DNA from 3 places in the Shewanella vesiculosa genome. Region 3 is predicted to be linked to each of the others. Evidence: predicted binding sites of a transcription regulator. Region 3 holds the regulator's gene; each other region holds the start of a gene.

Region 1 (2,281 bases), on a different contig from region 3:
CTGTAAAGCTCACAGTTAAGGTATTTCAGACGAGATTAGTCAGTTTAAATGGCAGAACTCACTCAATCATCTTGTTGATTAATAAGCAATAATATTCCCATCAGCTCAGAGAGTGTTCGAGTCTGAGCTTTAAAAGGCGTCATATAACATGACGCCTTTTTCATTGGTTATACGCTAAGAGTGTGACTTGTCGAATTCCTTTTTAGCCTCATCTTTAGCCATACCATATTTCTCTTGCATCTTACCTTGGAATTTCTCAAGTTTTCCATCGATTTCCTGTAAATCATCGTCGGTTAATTTACCCCAACGTGCTTTTAGTGAACCAGATGCCTGCTTCCATTTACCTTTAATAATGTCGTTATTCATAATTAAATACTCCTCCAGGTGAGAAAAATTCTGGGTCGCCGCAGTAGACATATCCATCTTAAATAATGACATCTTGGACAAAACCCACAGCCGATGATGTGTATTGATGATGTGGCTCGGTATTAAATACACATCAGCGACAGCTATAATTTAGATATATCCCTAATCCGTAGTCCGGCTTTAGAGATTATAACCAAGCATTCAAATACCCCGCCACAGGGCATTTACACAATGAACCAGTACTAGTTTTTCTGTAACTGTTGCAGAGTTTTCATTTCGTCGTGCATCGATTGCGCATCCGCTCGAATATTGGTCAGTATAAGCAATGCCTGGCCCTGTTGATTTTTATCGATTGCATCATCTAGCACTTCAAGCACCTTATCTTCAACTTCTTCAAGTTGCTTAATATAGGTGTAGTCTTCATCACTTGAGAACACTGCCACAAATTTGGTGTATATTTTGCGCGACTCTACCGCAAAAGAACTCCCATCTTCAATATCACCTTGCTCAGCAATGGCGAGTGGTTGTAATGCTTGAATCGCTGTGGCTTTTTTCGTGGCCATTTTGGTGAAAGTACTTTTGAGCGCTGGATTACTGACCTTCTCAATCGCGTCTTGGTAAAACTCGACACCAGCTCTCATAACTTGGATGACATCTGTTACATTCTCTACACTTGTTTTTTGATTTAACATATTCACTCCTGTTTTGACTGTACTACTAACCATTGTTAGCTTACTTTCTTAGATGCAATAAACACCCCAACAATAAAATAAACTTATCAACTTGATTTTATTGAAAAATAAAATCAACCTTGACCTGCTTAATCTATAAAAGATGAATAATTTACAAGGAATATGAAGTTTTTACACACACGGTTGTGGTTTAATTTACTCCCCAATAGAGAACATAAACTTGTCTGATATCTACATGATTGACTCAAGTCATTTAACCAAGCCTTGTGGAGTATTAATGTTTATTCCGGAGTGAATAACAGATTAAATAGCAATTAAGTCGTCAATGTTTATGCAGGTTTGTGGCAGCGCAAAAAGCTCACCTACTTAGCTCACTTCAACTCGAGTTAAGTGGTGGGATATGTAAGGAAAAAGACAATATTAGTGGGTACACTTATTTACCGCTGGTTTCTTAAACACTAGCGTACAAGCAAAAACATATAATCCAGAAGTAGATGTTGAAATTAACTTTGGTAACTAGGGCAAGAATTTAGCCGATGCAGATACTAATGGCTATTCCCTAGATTTATATTTAGGTTTGCCAATTTCAGACAACATCAGTCTTTATGTCCGTGGTGGTCAATTGTGCTACAAGACTGATTATTCGGTTCTTGGCGCTCGCGACAGCACTGATGATGAAGGTTTATTTGCTAGTGTTGGTGGTAGTTATCATATTAACGAAAGCTGGACCGCTGAGGTCGACTACACACCATATGACAGTGACTTAAACCTTGATAGTGCAACCGATGATATTGATGATGCTAATTTCTCAACCGATTTAAAATAGGCCTCGGTCGGGTTTAAATATAAATTTTAATCGTAGTGATTCGGGATAAATAGCCCCATGTTTTTATCCAAAGGTAATTATCAATGGCTTCAACACTAAAATGTGTTGGAGCTTTTTTAGATAACGATTCAGCCCGTAATATACTTTACAGCCAGTAAGCACATATCTAAATAATCTCTTATACCGTTTTATACAACCATAAAATGAAACAAAGGCGCTGGCCTAACTAAGTGTATTGTAGGTAAGTATTACAGCGCTAATGTAACTATTACACCTTCATTATTAAACACGACTATATTAGCTGTGCCCTGTTGGGCTGTTAGGTAAGAAGAATTGATAGGATAATCGATTAATTTGCTTTAGGGCTAGCGCTGATGCAGTGCATCGGCAAACTATC
Region 2 (2,281 bases), on a different contig from region 3:
ATGTCAGGGATAACCTAGATGACTCGCACAGACCCATTATTAACGGTATTGAAGCTAGCGACTGCTGCCGAGGAACAAGCGGCATTACAGCTCAAGTCGGCTCAATTTGAAAAACAAAAACGCCAAGGGCAGCTCGATGCGCTAAACAATTACCGTTTAGATTACATGAAGCAGATGGAAGGGCACACGGGCACGACATTACGTGCTAATCAGTACCATCAGTTTCATCAGTTTATTCGTCAAGTTGATAGTGCTATTACCCAACAAGTTGCAGCGGTTAAAGATGCCGAAAAACAAGTGGGTTATCGTCAAGTTCACTGGCAAGAAAAACAACAAAAACGCAAAGCGGTAGAAATGTTACTCGCTCAGAAAGCCAAAAAGGCTATGGTCGTAGAAGCAAAACGTGAACAAAAAATGTCAGATGAGTTTGCTATGCAACAATATTACCGTCAAAAATCAATTAAGTCATAGCCTCCAAATCTAACATTCGTTTTACCGCAATCCCTTTTGATTGGTTCGTGTTCAAACTCTATTTATTATCTAAACTTTATCAACTAATATTTATTGGCACTTAAATTGCTTAATATAAATTTAAGTTTACATTGGAATAGAAATCGTCAGCGAAGCGACAGTGGAAACCTTATGATGAGGTTTGTAATGACTCTATTGATATTACCTAATATCGACATATGATTCATCGAGGTAATTTGATAGCTGTTTGTTAGACGATAATGACCTAACTTTGTTTGATTGAGTGGAGCTGATTATGCAGCAGATGAGCAATATCTTACTTGGAAATAGCAGTAAATCTGCTGATCTTAGTACAAAAGGAAACATGCAAGGTGTTGAAAATACATCATTCTTGTCTGCTTTTAATCAAGCGAGTGAATCCGAACTTGCTTCGCGGCCTAACGCCAATAGTGCACCTGTATCGTTAGACGCTGAAGTGGATCAAGTCGATGCTGCCAATGACCTTGATTTAGCTACTGAAGAAAATGCTGATATTGAATTGATTTTTGCTCAGCTTAATATGGCTGATGCATTAAATAAACGTCATTCCTCTGGCGGAAATGAATTGCCGCATGTGGATACATTAGATATTGGTTTTGACGCGATATCTTTGATCGACCCTGACAGCAGTATTATTGATGAGCTGAATAGCGATAGTCAGTCAGAGATGGGGGCGTTATTCACTGATGCTATTGATTTACCCGCTGACTCTCTTTCTACCAAAGAAGCTCTTTCTCAGCTTAGCCCTGAAGATATATCCAGCTTAATGGCATTTGCCAATTTATCTGAAAATGATTTACAAGCACTAGACATTAAGGGCTTAAGCGAGTTAATTAGTGACTTTAATTTACAAGCGCCTGTTGTTGATGAATCCATTTTAGCGATGGTGTCTGCAGATATGGACAGTAGTGACGATTCCCCAAAAAGTATCCTTAGCTCTGAAGAACAAAACCAAATTGATAAATCAATTGCCGCCAGTACCACCGTTCCAGGTCAAGCCGGCTCTCCGGGTCTTAATTCTGCGGTTGTTAAATTAGACCGCACCGATTTTTTGGAGGCTAGCGCCACTCTTGCATCTTCTTCAGCGATATCTGCCGACCCTAAGACGATTTTAGGTGATAGCACTCGTATTGATGGCAATATTCAATCAGATACTGATAATGCCAAAATGCTGGCGAAAGCTGATTTTTCTGTGGTCCTAGATTCCCTAGCGACCAAGCGTGCATCAGGAGAACTGTCAGCCAATATAAATTCAGCTAACTTGGGTTTAGACGCAGTGAATGATATCGGTGATACCGACACTAAGGCTTTACAAAATCAGAGTAGTTTTACTCCGATACATAAAAGTGATGTACCACAATTTCAGTTATCGTTGAAACCGCAAGGCGATCATGGTGCGCAAATGCAAGAGATGATCCAGCGCTTTTCTCCGGTCATGAAGCAGCAGTTAATTACTATGGTCAGTAATGGTATTCAGCAAGCTGAAATTCGTTTAGATCCGCCGGAACTTGGGCATTTAACCGTTAAAATTCAAATTCATGGTGATCAAACCCAAGTACAGTTTCATGTTGCTCAGTCGCAAACCCGTGATATTGTTGAGCAAGCAATGCCTCGATTACGCGATATGCTTGCCCAAGAAGGATTACAACTAACAGACAGTCAGGTTTCTCAAGGCGATGGCGGGCGTGATCAGCAAGGACAATCTGGTGATCATGCTGCTGGAGATACGCAATTGGATGAAATTTCAGCACAAGAGCCTAGCTTGATGACA
Region 3 (2,281 bases):
TATTGCAGCATACATATCAGTGCTTTCTGACATGGCAAAAATCTCTGCACCATTAAGGTTGATTTTAGCTTCTGCTTTTTGTTGTAATTTTTCTACATTGAGCACAACGTGTACATTATTGATCTGATCGAAGTGTCGTTCAAGCTTTGAAAATTTACCTTGAACGTATTCACGTAAAGATTCGGTAATGTCGATATTTCTACCTGTCATATTGATAAGCATAAAAATCCTCCGTTGCCTTGTAGGTTATAAACTCTTACGTTGGTTTGAGGGCGGAATGAGCATCGCTTCGCGGTATTTTGCAATCGTACGACGCGCAACGTTGATCCCCTGATCTGCCAGCAGTTGGGCCATTTTACTGTCACTTAATGGCTTTTGCTGGTTTTCTGCTGCAACCAGTTTTTTGATAAAAGCACGAATAGCGGTAGATGAGCATTCTCCGCCATCGTCGGTGCTGACATGGCTAGAGAAAAAGTACTTTAATTCAAATAGCCCACGTGGTGTGTGCATATATTTTTGAGTGGTAACCCGTGAAATAGTTGATTCATGCATTTCTACTGCTTCAGCAATATCATTGAGCACCATAGGTTTCATGGCTTCTTCACCATATTCAAAGAAACCTTGCTGAAATTGCACAATACAATTGGCGACTTTCAATAAGGTCTCATTGCGGCTTTCGATACTCTTGATGAACCATTTAGCTTCTTGTAAATGACCGCGAATAAATTGGCTATCGGCAGAGTTTTTACTGCTTCTAGCCATGGCTGCATATTGTTGATTAACGCCAATTTTAGGCATATTGTCTGGGTTTAACTCTACAACCCAACGGCCATTCTTCTTTAGTACGGTTACATCAGGAATAACATATTCGTCATCAATAGCGGTGACTAACAAGCCCGGGCGAGGGTTAAGTGACTGGATTAAGGTGATTGCGTCACGCAACTCGTTTTCTTTGAGCTTGGTTTTGCGCATCAATAATCTAAAATCGCGCCCAGCAATTAAATCTAAATAGTCTTTAATGAGCAGACGGGCATTGTCTATATGTGGGGTTGTGTCGGCATATTGGGCTAATTGAATGAATAAACATTCGCTTAAATCTCGTGCGGCAACACCAACGGGATCAAAGTGTTGAATACGTTTTAATACCGCTTCAACTTCATCTAGTTCAACACTTTCATCACCCATGGCTTCGAGAATATCTTCAGTGCTTTGGGTTAAATAGCCGCGTTCATCAATGGCATCAATGATCGCGGTAGCAATTGCTCGATCTGTGTCAGAAAATGGCGTGAGATTTTTTTGCCACTCTAAATGCTCATATAAGCCTTCAGTCGTTTCACCTTGGAATGGCATATCATCATCGCGCATGCTAGCACTGCCTGAACCTGACATTGGTGAGGCGGTGTACACTTCATCCCATGTGGTATCCATAGCTAAATCATCCATGGTTTCTTTGGTCATGGATTCTGCTGTGTCGACTGTTGAGGTGTCTTTTTCTATATTGACCACGCTGTTGTCACTAAAGTCGGTGTCCGATTGGTCGCGACTTTCTTTTACTGAGTCTTTTGCTTGAGAAAACTCATCTTCTATTTCAAGCAATGGGTTTGAGTCCAATGCTTGTTGGATTTCTTGCTGTAGCTCCAATGACGATAATTGCAGTAAGCGGATCGCTTGCTGCAATTGAGGGGTCATGGTTAAGTGTTGACCCATTTTGAGTTGGAGTGACGCTTTCATTTACCGCTTATCCCTAGATGATTTCCATAAAAATGACAATCTCGAAAACTGTAATCGATTGTCACATACATCAATGACATTTAACGCTATTTAGATATCGTTCAATGAAATGAGTTAGATAGACTAAAAGGCCAGTAAAGTAACTATAGCTTGAATTGTTCACCTAAGTACACAGCCCGAACTTGTTGATTACTCAATATCTCATCAGGTGTGCCTTCGGCAATTAAATTGCCCTGGCTGACAATATAAGCGCGCTCACAGACGTCTAAGGTTTCACGTACGTTATGATCGGTAATTAATACCCCTAAGCCGCGGTTTTTAAGCTGTTGAATGATTTTTTTTATGTCGATGACAGAAATAGGGTCAACCCCCGCAAAAGGCTCATCGAGCAAAATAAATTTAGGATTAGCGGCCAGCGCGCGCGCTATCTCTACTCGACGACGTTCCCCACCAGACAACGACATGCCTTGGCTGTCGCGAATATGGGTGATATGGAATTCTTCTAGTAAATGCTCTACTTGCTCAATCCGTTGGTCGGTAGTGAGTTCTT

What was found. Region 3 encodes sigma-54, which starts transcription at its own class of promoters, with help from an activator protein. Its sites were predicted from a motif close to GTTGGCACGNNNNTNGNNT; they were not measured.
Region 1: the regulator sigma-54 is predicted to act here: its motif matches at 1,111-1,129, upstream of GW828_RS14930 (PA2169 family four-helix-bundle protein).
Region 2: the regulator sigma-54 is predicted to act here: its motif matches at 564-582, upstream of GW828_RS17400 (flagellar hook-length control protein FliK).

Annotation. Positions count from the first base shown of each region.
Region 1 is NZ_JAACSD010000013.1:119,750-122,030, reverse strand. Features, by position in the region: gene GW828_RS14935 (CsbD family protein) at 175-366, opposite strand; gene GW828_RS14930 (PA2169 family four-helix-bundle protein) at 609-1,058, opposite strand; partial or broken gene GW828_RS14925 (outer membrane beta-barrel protein) at 1,603-1,884, shown strand.
Region 2 is NZ_JAACSD010000020.1:42,600-44,880, reverse strand. Features, by position in the region: gene fliI (flagellar protein export ATPase FliI) at 1-13, shown strand, start outside; gene fliJ (flagellar export protein FliJ) at 19-471, shown strand; gene GW828_RS17400 (flagellar hook-length control protein FliK) at 767-2,281, shown strand, end outside.
Region 3 is NZ_JAACSD010000004.1:208,932-211,212, reverse strand. Features, by position in the region: gene hpf (ribosome hibernation promoting factor) at 1-222, opposite strand, end outside; gene GW828_RS03200 (RNA polymerase factor sigma-54) at 247-1,731, opposite strand; gene lptB (LPS export ABC transporter ATP-binding protein) at 1,875-2,281, opposite strand, start outside.